DNA from 2 places in the Rhizobium sp. 268 genome. Region 1 is predicted to be linked to the other one. Evidence: riboswitches for the same ligand, from Rfam matches in the RefSeq annotation. Region 1 holds a riboswitch; the other holds the start of a gene.

Evidence for each region. A riboswitch is a leader RNA that binds a small molecule or an ion and turns the genes downstream of it on or off. The one in region 1 is predicted to bind S-adenosylmethionine.
Region 2: linked by a shared signal. The riboswitch ahead of metA (homoserine O-acetyltransferase MetA) and the one ahead of OS035_RS26315 (O-succinylhomoserine sulfhydrylase) in region 1 are both predicted to bind S-adenosylmethionine.

What each region holds. Positions count from the first base shown of each region.
Region 1 is NZ_JAPPSO010000015.1:84,312-94,006, forward strand. Features, by position in the region: gene OS035_RS26290 (aspartate aminotransferase family protein) at 1-297, shown strand, start outside; gene argF (ornithine carbamoyltransferase) at 334-1,248, shown strand; gene OS035_RS26300 (Hsp33 family molecular chaperone) at 1,336-2,328, shown strand; gene OS035_RS26305 (hypothetical protein) at 2,446-3,033, shown strand; gene apaG (Co2+/Mg2+ efflux protein ApaG) at 3,217-3,609, opposite strand; gene OS035_RS26315 (O-succinylhomoserine sulfhydrylase) at 3,862-5,046, opposite strand; SAM riboswitch at 5,089-5,167, opposite strand; gene OS035_RS26320 (2'-deoxycytidine 5'-triphosphate deaminase) at 5,241-6,335, shown strand; tRNA gene OS035_RS26325 (tRNA-Gly) at 6,394-6,467, shown strand; gene OS035_RS26330 (hypothetical protein) at 6,490-6,768, opposite strand; gene OS035_RS26335 (VOC family protein) at 7,132-7,515, shown strand; gene OS035_RS26340 (methyl-accepting chemotaxis protein) at 7,840-9,695, opposite strand, start outside.
Region 2 is NZ_JAPPSO010000006.1:202,859-212,553, reverse strand. Features, by position in the region: gene OS035_RS13975 (SIS domain-containing protein) at 1-643, opposite strand, end outside; gene nagA (N-acetylglucosamine-6-phosphate deacetylase) at 661-1,812, opposite strand; gene OS035_RS13965 (SIS domain-containing protein) at 1,812-2,843, opposite strand; gene OS035_RS13960 (GntR family transcriptional regulator) at 2,840-3,613, opposite strand; gene OS035_RS13955 (aldose epimerase family protein) at 3,762-4,784, opposite strand; gene metA (homoserine O-acetyltransferase MetA) at 4,878-5,801, opposite strand; SAM riboswitch at 5,851-5,928, opposite strand; gene OS035_RS13945 (ABC transporter ATP-binding protein/permease) at 6,084-7,949, shown strand; gene OS035_RS13940 (hypothetical protein) at 7,996-8,625, opposite strand; gene OS035_RS13935 (ABC-F family ATP-binding cassette domain-containing protein) at 8,797-9,695, opposite strand, start outside.

The DNA of each region.
Region 1 (9,695 bases):
CGCGACGTAGCACTCGTCTTCCGTCAGGGACTGGCCTCGCTGAAGGACCGCTATCCCGATGTGATCGAGGATATCAGAGGCGAGGGGCTGCTGCTCGGCGTCAAGGCGGCGGTTCCTTCAGCCGAACTGCTGCAGGCGATCCGCGCCGCGCATCTGCTCGGCGTGCCCGCCGGCGACAACGTCATCCGCCTTCTTCCGCCCCTCGTCGTCACCGCCGAGGAAGCCCGCGAGGGCCTTGCCCGCATCGAGCGCGCCGCCGAGAGCATCCGCGCCTCCAAGGTCAAGAAGACGGCTTGAAAGGATTGCGCCTGCGGGCGCACGACAGGTAAGAACATGGCTCCTAAACATTTCCTCGACCTTTCGGCGGTCACCTCAGCCGACCTCAGAACCATCATGAACGATGCGCTCGCCCGCAAGCAGGCCTTCAAGGCCGGCAAGGGCGACAAGCCGCTCGCCGGCAAGATGCTGGCGATGATTTTCGAAAAGCCGTCGACCCGCACCCGCGTCTCCTTCGATGTCGGCATGCGCCAGCTCGGCGGTGAAACGCTGTTTCTATCAGGCACCGAGATGCAGCTCGGCCGCGCCGAGACGATCGGCGACACCGCCAAGGTGCTGTCGCGTTATGTCGATGCGATCATGATCCGCACCACCGAACATTCCAGGCTGAAGGAGCTTGCCGAGCATGCGACCGTGCCGGTGATCAATGCGCTGACGGATGACACCCATCCCTGCCAGATCATGGCCGATATCATGACGTTCGAAGAGCACCGCGGCCCGATCAAGGGCAAGACCATCGCCTGGACCGGCGACGGCAACAATGTGCTGCATTCGCTGGTCGAAGGGGCGGCGCGTTTCGGCTACCGCATGAACATGGCCGTGCCCCTTGGTTCGGAGCCCAAGGATCACTATCTGAACTGGGCCCGCAATGAGGGCGCCGAAATCATGCTCTGCCATGATGCCGACCGTGCGGTCGACGGCGTCGATTGCGTGGTGACCGATACCTGGGTCTCCATGAATCAGGAACATCGGGCCCGGGGTCACAACGTCTTCCAGCCTTATCAGGTCAACGCGGCCTTGATGGCCAAGGCCGGCAGCGATGCATTGTTCATGCATTGCCTGCCCGCGCATCGCGGCGAGGAAGTGACGGACGAGGTGATCGACGGCCCGCAATCCGTGGTCTTCGATGAGGCGGAAAACCGTCTTCATGCGCAGAAGTCGATTCTTGCTTGGTGCCTGGGCGCGATCTGAACCACAATCGGACGCCGCGTGTGAAAACGCGCGGCCGCGCGAGCGAAGGGCACCCTGTCCTTTCGCTTGAAAACTAGGAGTGAATCCATGGCAGAAGCTGCAGCCGCCCTCGGCCAGTTCGATTTCGCCGGCGATGACCATGTCGTCCCCTTCCAGGTGGAGGGTCTGGATGTGCGCGGCCGCGCCGTCCAGCTCGGCCCGATGCTCGACGCGATCCTCGAGCGCCATCATTATCCCGCACCCGTCGCCCGGTTGCTTGCCGAAGTCGTGGTGCTGACGGTGCTGCTCGGCACCTCGCTGAAGTTCGACGGCAAGTTCACCGTGCAGACCAAGGGCGATGGCCCGGTCGATCTTCTCGTCGCCGATTTCTCGACGCCGGAAAATGTCCGCGCCTATGCCCGTTTCGATCAGGCGTTGCTCAACAAGGCCATTGAAGCTGGGGAAACCGAGCCGGAGCAGCTGCTCGGCCGGGGCGTGCTCGCCTTCACCATCGATCAGGGCAAGTTCGGCCAGCCCTACCAGGGCATCGTCGAACTCGACGGCACCTCGCTCGAGGACATCGCCGGCGTCTATTTCCGCCAGTCGGAGCAGATCCCGACGCGCGTACGCCTGGCCGCGGCCGAGCTCTTCGACCGCGACGATGCCGGCAAACCACGCCATCGCTGGCGGGCAGGCGGCCTTGTCGCCCAGTTCCTGCCTGAGGCGCCGGAGCGCATGCGCCAGCCGGATCTCCACGGCGGCGACGGCGACACCGGCGGCCGCCCGCATGGTGAGGACGACGCCTGGACCGAAGCCCGATCGTTGGTCGAGACCATCGACGCCGATGAATTGACCGACCCGCTGGTTGGCACCGAGCGGCTGCTGTTTCGCCTGTTCCACGAACGCGGCGTCCGCGTCTACGAACCGCGGGCGGTCTTCGACCGCTGCAGCTGTTCGCGCGACAAGATCAAGGGCGTGCTGAAAGGCTTTACCGCCGAGGAGATCGAGGCCAGCCAGGAAGACGGAGAAATCGCAGTCACCTGTGAATTCTGCTCGACCACCTACCGCTTCGAGCCGGCCGAACTTCAGCCGGCCGAATAGGCTCGGTTGAGCACGCACAGAACGAATACAAAAGATTAGCGATGATGCAGCACGGTGACTCGACTTTCGGTAGTCACTGTGCACCAATTACCCAATTGGTTCGGGGATGGGGACTTCATGCGTATTTTTTATGTCGTAGTCGCACTCATGGCTGCGATGCCACGAATTGGCTTGGCTGATGATAAGGCAATCCAATGGAAAGAGGTCGGGGGCTGGACCGTGGCTGTCGACCCGACTTTAGACAATGGCTGTTTTGTTCTGACTTCCTTTGATGATGACACCATTTTTCGTCTTGGCTTCAATTTCCGAAAAAAGGACAAACCTCTGTACATTCTGCTTGGAAATCCGAACTGGAAATCCTTGGAGAAAGGTAAGCATTATCCCATCGAACTCTCGTTAGACCAGTCTCGATGGACGGCTGATGCGAGAGGTCTTGATCTCGATGGCCTCAAATCATTGTGGATCGATACCGACGATACCGACTTGATTGAGGAGTTCGCTGGTAAACTGAGTTTCCGCGCCCGCTTTAACGGAAAAGAGATTGTTGCCCTCGGTTTGAAAGATTCCGAGAGGGCAGCGGATGAGTTGCTCGCCTGCCAAAAGGCGGTAAACGATGCGGTCATGAAACAGCCGGGGCCGCCACAATCAAAAGATCCGTTCGAAGCAAAGCCAGGCACCCAAGCCTCGGATCTTTTTGACCTTTAGTTGATTGCTGACTGGGCAAGCCCGAGGATCCACGGCGGGGGGGTACGGCGCCCATGTTGGTACTGACTGGAAGGCTGCAGCCGGCCGCGTCCGAGCGCAGTGATTGCCGCATGGGTCCTCGGGTCAAGCCCGAGGACCCATGCGGCAAGCACGGCGTTCGCGTTCGAACTGACAAGCAACCCGTCAGTTGAGCACGCGCAACAGCCCCGGTGAATCCAGCGAGAAAGCGGGGATGTCGACATCGAACATCTCGCCTTCATCCGTTTCCATCTGGTAATGGCCGAACATCAGCCCGGAGGGCGTGTCGAGCGGGCAGCCGGAGGAATATTCGTAGGTATCTCCAGGGCTGAGCCGCGGCTGTTCGCCGACGACGCCGGGGCCGGTCACCTCGTCCACCTGTCCGTTCTGGTCGGTGATATTCCAGTAGCGGTTGACCAGGCGAACCGCGATGGCGGAATTGTTGCTGATGACAATCCGGTAACCCCAGACATAGCGATCGTCTTCCGGATCGGATTGCTCCTCCAGATAGAATGGCTCGACGACGACTTCGATATCTTTTGTGAGGGCGCGATACATGCCTTGCACCTTAGTCAAGATATGTTACCCGTATCTTATAAGAGGCGCTGTCCGTCAAGAAACGGAACGTTGATCGTGACTAAAACGGTCCTGATCCAAGCTGTTTCGATTGTTAAGCCTAATTGACAGTGTTAATTTCACTTCCGAACGCCGGCACCGCCGAACTTGTTCCCCGGCCGGACCGCAGTGAGGTCCGGCCTATCACATCGTGGCGTGCCGAACCCCCGAGGGGTCCGGCCGCCATGGGTGGGATCAGGCCGAGACCTTGGCAAGCGCCTTGGCGAAATCCTCGATCAGATCGTCGGTATCCTCGATGCCGGCCGAAAGGCGGACCGTGCCCGGGGAAATGCCGAGTTCGGCGCGCGCCTCCTCCGTGAGGTTCTTGTGCGTCGTCGTCGCTGGATGGGTGATCAGGCTCTTGCTGTCGCCGAGATTGTTGGAAATCTTGATGATCTCGAGCGCGTTCTGCAGCGCGAAGGCCGCCTCCTTGCCACCCTTCAACTCGAAGGCGACGAGGGTCGAGCCGCCGGTCATCTGCTTGGCGATGATGTCGGCCTGCGGATGGTCCTTGCGGCCGGGATAGATCACCTTAGCGACCTTGCCTTGCTCGGCCAGGAAATCGGCGATCTTCGCCGCATTCTCGGTCTGCTGACGCACGCGCAGCGGCAGCGTTTCGATGCCCTTCAACAGCGTCCAGGCATTGAACGGCGACATGGCCGGGCCGGTATGGCGGAAATAGTCGTGCAGGTTCTCGTCGATCCATTCCTTGTCGGAAAGCACGACGCCGCCGAGGCAGCGGCCCTGGCCGTCAATATGCTTGGTGGCGGAATAAACGACGATATGGGCGCCAAGCTCCAGGGGCTTCTGGAAGAGCGGTGTCGCAAAGACGTTGTCGACAACGACCTTGGCGCCGATCTGGTTGGCGAGCTTGGCGACGCCTGCGATATCGATCACTTCGAGCGTCGGGTTGGTCGGGCTTTCCAGGAAGAACACTTTGGTCTTCGGCGTGATCGCCTTTTCCCAGTTCGCCAGATCCCGGCCGTCGATCAGCGTGCAGTCGATGCCGTATTTCGGCGCCAGCGTCTCGACGACCCAGCGGCAGGAGCCGAACAGGGCACGCGCAGCGACGATATGATCGCCTGATTTCAGCTGGCAGAGGATCGCCGCGCTGACGGCCGCCATGCCGGAAGCGGTGGCGCGGGCGTCTTCGGCGCCTTCGAGCATGCACATGCGCTTTTCGAACATGTCGTTGGTCGGGCTGCCGTAGCGGGCGTAGATGTAGCCGTCCGTCTCGCCCTTGAAGCGGGCTTCGGCCGCCTCCGACGTCTCATAGACGAAGCCCTGCGTGAGATAGATTGCCTCGGATGTTTCGCCATATTGCGAACGCAAGGTTCCGCCGTGGACGAGTTGGGTTGCCGGGCGCCAGGTCTTGCTCATGCCATCACCTTCACATAACAAAAAAACCGGCCGCAAAAGCAGACCGGTTTCAACCCGGTCTTTTTAGCCACTTGTTTAACGTGGCTGCAAGCCGACCGGCCAAATCACCACGGGATAATTCTGCAATACTGCTGTTAGCTGCTTGCGTCAATTCCCCGTATTTGGTTTTGTCGGCGGCAAATGATGGATGAGGCATGATGGCTCGTGAAACGGGAATTCTGGCGGACCGCGCGATCTCGGCGCTGTTCGAAACGGGGCGTCTGATCTCCGAACGGGAGCTGGACCGTGACCAGATCCAGCCGGCAAGCCTCGACCTGCGCTTGGGCGCCAAGGCTTTTCGCGTGCGCGCCAGCTTCATGCCCGGCCCCTCGCACCTGGTCTCGGACAAGCTCGACCGCCTTAGCCTGCATGTCATCGACCTTTCCGAAGGTGCGGTGCTCGAAACCGGCTGCGTCTATATCGTGCCGCTGATGGAGAGCTTGGCGCTGCCGGCCGACATGTCGGCCTCGGCCAATCCGAAGAGCTCGACCGGCAGGCTCGATATCTTCACCCGCGTCATCACCGATTACGCCCAGGAATTCGACAAGATCCCATCCGGCTATGCCGGCCCGCTCTATCTCGAAATCAGCCCACGCACCTTCCCGATCGTCGTGCGCCGCGGCTCGCGCTTGTCGCAGATCCGCTTCCGCGTCGGCCAGGCCCTGCTCGGCGAGCCGGAACTGTTGAAGCTGCATGAAAGCGAAACGCTGGTCGCCAGCAAACAGCCGAACGTCTCCGGCGGCGGCATCGCGCTGTCAATCGACCTTGCCGGAGATGAAGACGGCCTGATCGGCTATCGCGGCAAGCACCACACCGCCGTTGTCGACGTCGACAAGAAAGATCAGCACGACATCTTCGATTTCTGGGAGCCGCTCTATAGCCGCGGCCGCAACGAACTGATCCTCGATCCCGACGAGTTCTATATCCTCGTCTCGCGGGAGGCCGTGCACGTGCCGCCGGATTATGCCGCCGAAATGACCCCCTTCGATCCGCTGGTCGGCGAATTCCGCGTCCATTACGCCGGCTTCTTCGATCCGGGCTTCGGCCACGCACCGGCCGGCGGTCGCGGCAGCCGCGCCGTGCTCGAAGTGCGCAGCCACGAAGTGCCCTTCATCCTCGAAGACGGCCAGATCGTCGGCCGCCTGGTCTACGAGCACATGCAGGAAAAACCGACCAGCCTCTACGGCTCCGGACTCGGCTCCAACTACCAGGCCCAGGGCCTCAAACTCTCGAAACACTTCCGCATCTGAGAGATCGGTCCCGCGCGGCTTGACAGCGGCCCCCATCTGTTGGAAATCTCAGCGGATCGCGGGTGTAGCTCAATGGTAGAGCAGCAGCTTCCCAAGCTGAATACGAGGGTTCGATTCCCTTCACCCGCTCCAACTGCCTTTCCAGCGAACTTCTCTAATCCCCAAAAAACCGGATCGGCTTGTACCGGCGGTGCGCGATGATCAGGCTCCGGTCGGGCTGGATGATGTAGGTTTCCTCCACCTGCTGGCCATACTGGTCGATGAAATCATGCGGGAAGGCGGAGCCAGCAGGTGATTTGGTGAGCTTGCTGCGTGGCTGGCCGTTATAGGTGATGCTTCCCGGGATCGGCTCCAGGCCGGGGCCGCTATAGGTGGCGGTGCTGCACCCGGTGAGAATGAGGCTGCCGATCAGGCCGATGAGTGCGGGTTTCATGTCCATCCCTTCCGATGCGCCGAGGATGCGATCTTACTCCCGATCGGATCACGCTCGCCAGATGAAACGGCGTATCCGCCTTCAATCCTTCGAGAAACGCTGCTTGGGACGCCGTGATCGGGCGCGGGCTATTTCATTGCCGAAACAGGCGCCGTCTGCTAGATCGGCAGCGTCGAAAAAGGCAGGATCGGTTGAGGTAAGCCCGATCCCTTCCGTCAGAGCGTCACGAGCGCTCTCAAAGAAGCTCTGCTCCGTAGCCTATGGCACGAGAACCCGCGACGTGATCTGCATCAGATGCGGGATCCCGGCGGCGTGCGGAGACGGCAAATTGCAGTCCCGGGATTTTTTTGAACGGAGACTGTCATGCGCCTGAACCATCTCGATTTTCACGTACCCGATATCGCTGAAACGGCGGACTTCTTCATCCGCCATTTCGGCCTGACGCTGAAGGATATGCGCGGTAACAACGGCCTAGCGATCCTGGAGGACGATACCGGCCTCGAAATCGTCCTCAGCCACGCCATCGCCAAGTTCGGCATTGCCGACCAGGTCGAACTGCAGCGCCAGACCTATCATATCGGCTTCATTCTGCCTGATAGGGCGGATGTCGATAGGGTTCACGCCGGGCTGGTTGCCGCCGGCGTGGAGCTCTCCGGCCCGCCGGCCGCTATGCGCGGCGGCTGGCTGTTTTATTGCACGGCGCCGGGGAATATCCTCGTGGAGGTTGGGTGGCGGCCGGCCAGGTAAACGCGGCGAAAGGAGGAGATGCCGCGGCCTTGCGATTGCCTCTTCTCCGGAGCGGGGGTCCGAAGGACGGGCGAGACCCGTGGCTCGCCCAGGCTGGTGCCCGTAGGGCGGATGAGGGGGCCGGCGAAGCCGGTCTTTTCATCGACGTCCATGCAGGCTTCGACAGTGGGATAGATTGTGACGGGAGGGCTTTCCGCGTAGCCCCCTCATCCGCCTGCCGGCACCTTCTCCCCGAGGGGAGAAGAGAATTTGCGGCAACCTCTCTGTTCCTCGCTCACGTCTCGCAGGACACGCCTTCTCGTGCTTCGTGCCGTGATTTGCTGCTTAGAACTCCGTCCAGTCACCATCCTGGCCCTTCGGCGCGCTGTCGGTTGCGGCGAAGGCGTTGGCGAGGGTCTGGCCGAGGGCGCGGGCCGGCGAGGCGATCGGGCGGGCCGCACCTTCCCGCGCGACCCGGATCGCGGGTGCCTTGGCCACTGGGCGCGCGGCGGCGCGCGGTGCGGCTGCCGGCGGTCGGGCAGAGGAAATCGGCGCGGCAGCGGCGAAGCCGCCGGTGCCGGTCAGCTTGAACTGGCCGAGCAGGTTGTTCAGCGCCGTCGCTTCCGTCGCCAGGCTGTGGCTGGCGGCTGTCGACTGCTCGACCATGGCCGCGTTCTGCTGCGTACCCTGGTCCATGGTGTTGACGGCGGTGTTAATCTCCTGCAGCCCGATCGACTGTTCGCGCGAGGCTTCGGCGATGGCGTGGACGTGCTGGTTGATTTCCTGCACTTCCTGGACGATCGAATCGAGCGCCTTGCCGGTTTCGCCGACCAGCGAGACGCCGGTCTGCACATGTGTGCCGGAATTGGTGATCAGGTCCTTGATTTCCTTTGCCGCCTTGGCGGAGCGCTGGGCGAGCTCCCGCACTTCCTGGGCAACGACGGCAAAGCCCTTGCCGGCTTCGCCGGCACGCGCCGCTTCGACGCCGGCATTCAAGGCCAAGAGGTTGGTCTGGAAGGCGATATCGTCAATGACACCGATGATGTTGGAGATCTCGCCCGAAGACTTTTCGATCTGCTGCATGGCGGAGACGGCCTTGCGGACGATCTCGCCGGATTTTTCGGCGCCGAGGCGGGTGCGGGCGACGAGCTGGCTCGCCTCCTCGGCGCGCTTGGCGGCGTCGCGCACCGTCGTGGTGATCTCCTCCAGTGCTGCCGCCGTCTCTTCGACGGAGGCCGACTGCTGTTCCGTCCGCCGGGAAAGCTCGTCTGCGGAAGAGCGGATCTCGTTGGCACCGGCGCCGATCGCCCGGGCATTGGCGCCGACCGTATGCAGCGCCTCGTTGAGCTTCTCGACCGAATTGTTGAAATCCTCGCGCAGCGCGTCGAGATGGGCGACGAAAGGCTGGTCGATATGCGAGGCGAGATCGCCGGCGGCAAGGCGGCGCAGGCCGTCGCCGAGCGCGGTCACGGCGCCTTCGAGCTCCGCAGCTTCACGGGTCCGCTGCGCCTCGCGTTCGCGGCGCTCGCCGTCGCTAAGGTTGCGGTCGGCTTCGGCACGCGCCTCGATCCGCGCACGCTCGATCGCGTTGTCGCGGAAGATCGACACGGCCTTGGCCATCTGGCCGACTTCGTCGCCGCGGTCGAGCCCGCCGACCTCGCTTGCGGTATCGCCCTCGGCAAGCCGTGTCATGCGCAGGTTGAGCCTCGTCATCGGGCCGGCAATACCCATCTGGGCGACGACCACGCTGAAGCCGACCGCGAGCAGCACAGCGATGCCGATCAGAACGAGGCAGAAGACGATCCGCCCGTTGACCGAAGCCGAAAGCGCGTCGCCGCCGTCGTTGAGCATCGCCATCATCGCATCATTGTTGGCGATCATCTTCGGCGTCAGCGCATTGAGCTTGGCATTGATCAGAGCAACGTTCGCCTGCGCCCCGGCGCCGTCCTTGGCTTTGCTCTGCTCGATGATCTTGTTCGCCAGCGTTTCGATCTCATCGATGCCGGTCTGAATGTCGTCGATCGCCGGCTTGCGGCTCGGCACCAGCGCCAACGCATCTTTCATCCGCTCGCGGGCCTGCGGCAGCTTGCTCGGCGTGGCGAGCGTCGTCTGGAATGCCGGCGTATCCGGCTTCATGTCGGCAAGCAGGCTCACCTGCAGCACCGAGGCCACCACCGAGGCGCTGGCGCGCGCGCTCTGCA
Region 2 (9,695 bases), on a different contig from region 1:
CCGGCGCATCGCCGGATTTCGAAAGCTCCGAGGCGACTTCGGCGAAGATCGCATTGATGACCGTCACTCCGACCGCCGTCGAGACCGGCCCAACCCGAAGGCCCGTGCCTTCCAGATCGAGAACGGCGTCACCCGGCGGCAGCCCGTTGTCGAGCACCACATCGGCCGCGTCGGCAAGCCGCCGGCGGCCATTGGCGATCGCTGAGGAATAGGCGATCGACGTGATGGCGATCACCTTTGCGCCGATTTCGCGCGCATAGTCGGCAGCCTCGATCGGCGCGGCGTTCACGCCCGAATTGGAGGCGATGATGATGACATCGCCCGGCTGCATGCCGTATCGCTCCAACATCGGCCGCACCAGGCCCTGCGTGCGCTCATAGACCGAACTGATGACCGCACCCTCATGCAGCATGGCCGAGCCGACGAGCACCGGCACGGTGAAGGCGAGCCCGCCGGCCCGATAATGCACCTCTTCGGCCAGCATATGCGAATGGCCGGTGCCGAAGACATAGACGCGCTTGTCGCCGCGGGCAGCATCGAGAATGACGGCCGCCGCCTGCGCCATCGGCTCGGCAAGCGTCTGCTTCAATTCTTCCAGCCGGCCGATCAGGTTGGAGAAATAGGCATCGGTGATATCGGTCATCCCACGTCTCCTTGAGGTCACGCCGTTTCGCCGGCAAGCCAGGTGGCGATGACGGTAAGCGCATCGGTGAGATGCACGAGGTCGGCGCGCGCGCCCGGCGAGAGATGGCCGCGATCGGCAAGCCTGAGGAAACGGGCGGGGTAAAGCGTCGCCATGCGCAAGGCTTCGGCGAGCGTCAGGTCGAGATAGGTGACGCCGTAGCGGATCGTCGAGATCATGTCGACGTCGGAACCGGCCAGCGTGCCGTCGGACAGCACAAGCTTCGAGCAGAAGCCTCCCCTTTCGCGCCGGACGGTGCGCCCGTTCAACGTGAACGAGTCCTTCTCAGACCCGACGAGCGACATCGCGTCGGTGACGAAGAACAGCTTGCCTTCACCGCGCTTGGCGCGCAGCGCCGTGCGCAAGGCCTTCGGATCGACGTGATGACCGTCGGCGATGATGCCGCACCAGGTCGAGGGATGATCGATCGCCGCGCCGACGAGGCCGGGCGCTCGGTGCCCCAGCTGGCTCATGGCGTTGAAGAGATGCGTGACGCCGCGCGCGCCGGCATCGAAACGTTCCGCCGCTGCCTCGCTCGAACAATCGGAGTGGCCGATGCTGACGGTCACGCCGGCTTCCGCAAGTTCGCGCACCTGGGCAACCGTCACCTGCTCGGCGGCCATGGTGACGAGCAGCGTGCCGATCGCCTCGCGCGCCTGGATGAACGCCTTGACGTCGCGGCCCTCGACCGGCCGCATCAGTTCGGCCAGATGCGCGCCCTTGCGTGCCGGTGCCAGATGCGGGCCTTCGAGATGCAGACCGGCGACGCCGCGGTTCGCCTTGACCGCTTCTGTCGCCGCCTCGATCGCGGCAATGGACGCTTCAGCCGTATCGGTGATCAGCGTCGGCAGCAGCGATGTCGTGCCATAGGGGCGGTGCCCGCCGGCGATGATCTCCATCGAGGCAACCGAAGGTTCGTCGTTCAGCATCCGTCCGGCGCCGCCATTGACTTGCGCATCGATGAAGCCGGCCGATAGCACGCCGCCGGAAAGCGTCACCGTCTCGCCATCCGGCAGATCGTTTCCAGCAGCAATCGCTTCGACCCGGCCATCGGCAACGATGAGCGCCTTGTCGTCATGGAAGCGCTCGCCATCGAAGATGCGCGCGCCGACAAAGATCTTGCGGGCCATCAGACCGTCTCCGTCACCTTGAGCAGGTTTGCCGGCCTGTCGGGATCGAAGCCCTTGCGCCGCGTCACCGACTCGATCAGCCGATAATAGACGAGCAGCGACACCAGCGGATCGACCAGGCCGTTGCCCGTCGTCGGCACGCGCAGATTGATGCCGGAAAGCGGCTGGGTGGAAAAACCGACAGTGGTGGCGCCGAGCTTCTGCAGACGCTCCAGCGCTAGGCCGTTATTGGCGAAGGCCGCATCGTCGGGCGCAAAGGCGACGATCGGAAAGCCCGGCTGCACCAGGCGCATCGGACCGTGCATCAGTTCCGCCAGCGAGAAGGCTTCGGCATGCAGGCCGGACGTTTCCTTGGCCTTCAGCGCCGCTTCGAGCGCGATCGCGAAGGCCGGGCCGCGGCCGGCCGTATAGAGCGAGGTCGCGTTGAAGAGCACCTCTTCGGCTGCCGCCGTGTCGATCCCGGCGGTGGCCGAAAGCGCCTCCGGCAGTTTGCCGAGTGCAGCCTGCAGCTCGGACGCGCCGCCGATCGCAGCCGTCACCCCGGAAAGGGCAGCGACCGAGGCGATGAAGGATTTCGTCGCCGCGACGCTCTTTTCCGCTCCGGCATTGAGGCCGAGAACGATATCGGCCTGTTTCGCCAGCGGGCTGTCGATGACGTTGACGACGGCGATCGTCGTCGCCCCGCCCTTCTTGGCCGCCTCCTGCAGCGCGACGATATCGGGGCTGGCGCCCGACTGCGAGACGGTGAAATGAACGCCACCCTTCAGATGGAGGGCAGCGCCGTAGACCGAAGCGATCGACGGGCCGACCGATGCGACCGGGACGCCGCAGGTGATCTCGAAAAGATATTTGAAGAAGGTGGCGGCATGGTCCGAGGAGCCGCGCGCCGCCGTCGTCACCACGCTCGGGCGGGCTGAGGAAAACAGCCGGGCGATCTCGGCAAAGACCGGTTTTTCCTTTTCGAGAAGCGTGGCCACCACCTCCGGCGATTGGCCCGCTTCTTGAAGCATCAGCGACTGGTTCTCACTCATAGGTCATCTCCGATTCTCAATTCGGCAACGAAATCATAGGCATCGCCGCGATAATGCGAGCGGGTGTATTCAACGACGCGCTGGTCTTCCAGGCGCGAGACGCGTTCGATCAGCAGCGCTGGCGCGCCGGCATCGACATTCAGGATCGCCGCAGAGGACGGGTCAAGCGTCACCGCGGTCAGCCGCTGCAGCGCCCGCACCGGCCTGTGGCCGTTGGCGGTCAGCGCATCATAGAGCGATCCCTCGCCGCCGGCATCGTCGCCTAAAAATTTGATCGGCACCACGGCACGTTCGATCGCCAGCGGCAGGCCGTCGGCGAGACGCAATCGGTCGAGCCTGAGCACCGGCTCGTCACCGCCAAGCCCGAGCAGGAAGGATTCGTCCGGCGACGGCGTATTGACCGTCCGTGACAATATCTTTGCGGCCGGTTGACGCCCGCGCGAGCGCATGTCGGCGGAGAAGGAGGACAGCCGCCAGAGCGACTGCTCCATGCGCTCGACCTTGCTCGATACGAAAGTACCGCTTCCGTGGCGCGATTCCAATGCGCCGGATGCCATCAGATCGCGATAGGCGGTGCGCACGGTGACGCGGCCGAGCTTCAAGGCCTCGGCAAGATCGCGCTCCCCCGGCAGCGCCGTGCCGGGTTTCAGCAATCCTTCCTGAATAAGGCCGGTCAGCGTCTGCGCCAGCCGCTTGTAGAGCGGCCCGGTCAGCGCCGCGTCACGCAGGCCGCGACTCTTTAGCTCCGCTATCAGACTGGTCCTATCCATGGGCAAGCAATAGAACCTATTTAGAACCAATCGGCAAGATATAATTACCGGCAAGCGAGAAAAAACCTCCCCGGCGCGGGCCGGAGAGGTTTTCATAGCGATAAAATTTGACAGCCGTACGTCCCGGCGCCGCGTCTCAAAAAGACGCTCAGTTCTTGGTGAAGATGTAATCCGTCTCCTGGCGCAGCACTTCGCCGGGGCGCAGCACCGCATTCGGGAAACCCTGGTGATTGATGGCATCCGGCCAGACCTGCGTCTCCAGGCAGAAGCCAGCGAAGGGGCCGTATTTGCGTCCGCCGAGGCCGGGAGCACCGGTATTGAGCTTGAAACCGGCATAGAACTGCACGCCCGGCTCGGTGCTGCGCACTTCAAGCGACACGCCGGAATAGAGACTGCGGGCGAGCGCGACGCTGCGCTTGGCGGTGCGTTCGCCGGACAGGCAGAAATTATGGTCGTACAGCACCTGCTCGCTGCCGGCGAAACGCTTCATCGGCGCCATCTCGCGGAAATCGAATTCCGTGCCGGCGACGGAACGGATCTCGCCGGTCGGCACCTGTTTCTCGTCGGTCGGCAGGTAGTGGTCGGCAGCGATCATGATGTCGTGGCCAAGCGCGTCCTCGCGACCGTCGAGATTGAAATAGGCATGCTGGCAGACATTGGCGAGCGTCGGCTGGTCGCTTGTGGATTCGTAGGTCACCGACAGTTCGCCGTTGCCGTGCACCCAGAAGGTTGCCTGGATGGTGCAATTGCCGGGATAGCCGGCGCGGCCATCGGGATCGACGATCTTCAGCACCACGCGGTCGACATCATGCTCGACGACCGTCCAGTTGCGTTTGGCAATATTGTCGCTGCCGCCATGCAGATGCGTCACGCCGTTTTCGTTCAGCTCGAGCTGGTGATCCTTGCCGTCGAGCATGAAGGCACCGCCGCCGACACGGTTGGCGCAGCGGCCGGGCGTCGCGCCGAAATAGGCTGAATGGAGCGGGTAGCTGTCGAATTCCTCAAAGCCGAGCTGCAGCGGCGCGTCATGCCCTTCCAGGCGCAGATCCTGGATGACCGCGCCCCAGCTGATGATCTTGGCGGTCAGTCCGCCGCCGCTGATGACGACGCGATAGACGGTCTCGCCCGCCTTCGTCTGCCCGAAAACTTCCCGCTCCAACTTATCCGACATGATCGACCGTCCATTTGATATCTAGCATTCCGACCGGAACCTGCCCGCATTTGTTCCAAACCGCAACCGGCCACGATGAGAAAGGGGTACGGCTCACAGATCCGTGCCGATCTCCTCCACATCGAACGGCGTCGTCTGGTAGATCTCGTTGATCCAGTTGCCGAACAAAAGATGCGCATGGCTGCGCCAGCGGTTCTGCGGCGCAAGCGCCGGATCATTATGCGGGAAATAGTTGTGCGGCATCTTGATCGGCACGCCAGCATTGACGTCGCGGAAATATTCGTCGGACAGCGAGGTGGAATCATATTCGACGTGGTTGAACATATAGAGCCGCCGGCCTCGCCTCTCGTGCACGAGGCAGACGCCCATCTCGCTGGATTCCATCAGGATCTCCAGCTTGTCCGATTTCTCGATATCGTCGCGGCGCACTTCGGTCCAGCGCGACACCGGCACCTCGAAATTGTCGGAAAAGCCGTTGAGATAGATCGACGCAGGCTTCAGGTTGCGGTGGCGGTAGACGCCGAAGGCCTTCTCCTTCAGCTCGTATTTCGGAACGCCGTGGAAATGATAGATCGCCGCCATCGCGCCCCAGCAGACGTTCATCGTCGAATGCACATTCGTTTCCGTCCAGTCGAGAATCTCCTGCATCTCCGGCCAATAGGTAACGTCCTCATAGGGCAAAAGCTCGATCGGCGCCCCGGTGATGATGAAGCCGTCGAATTTGCGGTGCTTCACCTCCTCCCAGGTCTGGTAGAAGGCAAGCAGGTGATCTTCGGAGGTGTTCTTCGCCTTGTGGCCGCCGATGCGGATCAGCGACAGCTCGACCTGCAGCGGCGAGGCGCCGACAAGGCGGGCCATCTGCAATTCGGTCTTGATCTTGTTCGGCATCAAGTTGAGCAGCCCGATCTGCAGCGGACGAATATCCTGACGGATCGCCAGCGTCTCGGTCATCACCCGTACACCCTCTTGAACGAGGGTTTCAAAGGCGGGCAGCGTGTCGGGGATCTTGATGGGCATTGCGGTCACTCGATCAAAAAACAAAAAACCGGCGGCGAAAAAAATCGCTACCGGTCCGCACGCGGCCCTTTAGCGAATTTTTTAACGTGGCTGCAAGCCGGCCGGCCAAATCACCACGAAACGCTTAAATAGACCCAGTCGAGCCACGAATCAACTGTCGAATGCATGCGGGAGCGACTCATGCAAGCATCATCACAGTTTAATGACTGATAGAATCTGTTGATAGACCGGTAACGCCACCATGTTAATAATGGTAAGCATGGGCGATGTTGGAAAAGCGTGATGGCAGATAAGACCGAGGGGAGGCCGGGCATCCGAAGGCAGGATAGGGTAGGCTATGATCTCAGCCTGACTGACCGCCTCGGGGTGATGTTCTCAGCATTCTGGAATTCGCAAGTGCGTGGCAAGGTGCTGTTTCTGGCGACCGTGCTGATCCTCGTCATCCTGGCGACGTCCTACGGCCAGGTCATCCTCAACAAGTGGAATGCACCCTTCTACGATTCGCTGGAGCGCCGCGACCTCGGTGAATTCTTCCACCAGCTCGAAATCTTCGCGATGATCGCCGGCACGCTGCTCCTGCTCAACGTGCTGCAGGCATGGCTGAATCAGATGACCGCGCTCTATATGCGCGAGGGCCTGTCGCGCGACCTCGTCGACCAGTGGTTGAAGCGCAAGCGGGCGTTGCGGCTCGCCTCCAGCGGCCTGATCGGCGTCAATCCGGACCAGCGGCTGCACGAGGATTCCCGCAACCTCGCCGAGAGCACGACAGGGCTCGTTCTCGGCCTGCTGCAGTCGACCATTCTTCTCGTAAGCTTCATCGGCGTACTCTGGGAGCTTTCCAGCGGCTTCATCTTCCACATCAGCGGCCACAGCTTCTCCATTCCCGGCTATATGGTCTGGGCGGCGATTTTCTACGCCGCTTCCGCCTCGGTGCTGAGCCAGGTCGTCGGCCGCAAGCTGGTAAAGCTCAATGCCGACCGCTTCTCGAAGGAGGCCGAGCTTCGCTTCACGCTGATGCATGCCAACGAGAACATGCCGGCGATCACGGTTGCCCGCGGCGAGGAGAACGAACGCCGGCGCATCAACACCGACATCAGCTCGGTGCTAAGGGTGGTCAAGCGGCTCGCCATGGCCAATACCAACCTCACCTGGGTTTCGGCCGGCTACGGCTGGCTGGTCATCGTCATTCCGATCATCGTCGCCGCACCGGCCTATTTCTCCGGCGGCCTCACCCTCGGTCAGCTGATGATGTCGGTCGGCGCCTTCAACCAAGTCAACACGGCGCTGCGCTGGTATGTCGCGAATTTCGGTCCGATCGCCGAATGGCGCGCCACACTGATGCGCGTCACCGATTTCCGCCAGGCGCTGCTCGACATGGAAGAGGAATTCGCCCTGAAAGACGGCATCGCCTATGAAAACACCGCGCCCGACACGCTGACATTGAAGGACGTGGTGATCGTCGCCAAGATCGGTGAAGACATCGACGAATGCGGCGGCTTCCGCCTGCGCGAAACCGATGTCGTGATCAAGGTAGGCGAAAAGATCATGATCAACGGCGATCACAGCGTCAACCGCAAGCTGCTGTTCCAGGCGATGGCCGGCCTCTGGCCGTGCGGCAGCGGCACGATGGGCCTGCCGCCGGTCGACGACATGCTGTTCGTCCCGCAGATCGCCTATATTCCCGGCGGCACGCTGCGTGAGGCGCTGGCCTTCCCCGAAAGCCCCGATGCCTATGACAAAGCCGCCGTCGAGGCAGCCCTCGACAAGGCCGGCCTGCATTCGCTGATATCAAGGCTCGATACCCGCGCCCGCTGGGACAAACTGCTCGATAGCGACGAACAGAAGGCAATCGGCTTCGCCCGTCTGCTTCTCGCCCGTCCGCGCTGGATCATTTTCGACGAAGTGCTGGAGGGCATGGAGCCGGAATGGCAGGAAACGATGGCCGGGCTGCTCACTTCCATGCCAGAGAGCGGCATGATCTATATCGGCCGTTCCGAAGCCTATCTCGAGGCATTGAAGCCGCGCGTGCTGCATCTGCAGGCGCTGCCGGCAAAATCCGAGGAACAGCAGCAGCAACAGCAGCAAGTCACCCGTACCGGCGCCAGCGCCGCCACCGGTGCTGCCGCCATGCCCGCGCCGGCACTGTAGAGCGCCGCGCCGACAGCCGCTACATACCTTTGAATTTCACGAATGGTCACATCGGCGGCGTGATACCGTTCAGGCCGACGGCCACCTGGCTGGCCGAAATGCTGCCGTCCGCCGCTTTCTCGCCGGTGACGATGACGCCGGCGCCGGCCTTCAGATCGTCCTTGGTCGCCGGCGCCAAGGTCACGATCGGTGTCGCATCGGCGATGGTGATCGTCTTTTCTTTGCCCTGATAGGTCAGCGTGACCGTATGGCCGTCGACGGATTTGACGGCATTGCTGACGGTCGCGTTGGTCATCTGGCTGTTCGGCTGCGCATCCCAGGGGCGGTTGCCCTCGCCGGTTCCCTTCATCGACGCCGGAAAGATCAGCACCTCGATCGCCCCATCCGGGCCGCTGCCTTTCGGGAGCGAGGCAACACCGACGAAATCGCCGGGCTTGATATCCTCGACCGACGCTTTTTTGATGCCACCGACTTTCCAACCGGCTTTCAGCGTGATCGTCGCATCGCCGCCTTCGCGCGTCTTGACGACGAGACTATCGCCGCTGAAGCTTTCAATGGCACCGCGAACGCGAATGCGGTTGCCATCCTGTGCCTGTGCGGCCTGCAAAGCGGCAAGCGCAGCGAGGCCGCCGGCCGCAAGTATCGTGAAAATTCTGGAATTAGGCTTGAGGGACATATGAGTTTTCCTTATCGCCATTGCGATCGGCATAGCCCAGCAGCGCCGCGCGTCTTTTCAACCGCACAGCAGACGCTGCAACACTTGGATTTTCTGCCGGACGGCACCTTATGCCGCGCAACGGCAGACTGGCCAATCAAGGAAAGGTGAGGCGGGTGGAGTTGGAAAGCCTCAGCCTTCCAGCTCTTCCCGCAGCATTTCGAGCTCCAGCCACTCCTCTTCCATCTTGGTGAGGCTGGCCCGCAGTTTCTCCATCTCGCTGGCAAGCCGGTTGAAGGCAGCGGCATCGCGCGTAAAGAGGTTGGGATCGGCCATCGCCTGTTCGCGTTTGGCGATCTCGGCTTCGGCTTTCGCCATCTCCTTCGGCAAATTGTCCAGCGCGAATTTCTGCTTGAAGGAGAGCTTGCTCTTCGAGCTTCCGCCGGAAGGTGCCGCCTCCTGGGGCTTCGGCTTCTCCGTCGCCTTCTCGGCCCGCTTGCGCTCGTCGATCGCGCCCTTGCGCTGCGCAAGCATGTCGGAATAGCCGCCGGCATATTCGATCCAGCGGCCATCAGGCGCATGCGGCACGGCGGGTGCAATCGTCGAGGTCACGGTGCGGTCGAGAAAATCGCGGTCGTGGCTGACGAGAATGACGGTGCCGGGAAAACCGGCGACGATCTCCTGCAGCAGATCGAGCGTTTCGATATCGAGATCGTTGGTCGGTTCGTCGAGGATCAACAGATTTGCAGGGCGCGAGAGAATACGCGCCAGCATCAGCCGGGCGCGCTCGCCGCCGGAGAGGCTTCTGATCGGCGTTCGCGCCTGCTCCGGCTGGAACAGGAACTCCTTCATATAGCCGGTGACATGGCGCTGTTCGCCGTTGACGAGCAGGTTTTCGCCGCGCCCATCCGTCAGGTAATTGGCGAGAGTATCCTCGGGATCGAGATCCTCGCGCTTCTGGTCGAGTGTCGCGATCTCCAGATTGGTGCCGAGCTTTATCGTGCCGCTATCCGGCGAAAGCTGCCCGGTCAGCATCTTCAACAGCGTCGTCTTGCCGGCGCCGTTCGGCCCGACCAGACCGATGCAATCGC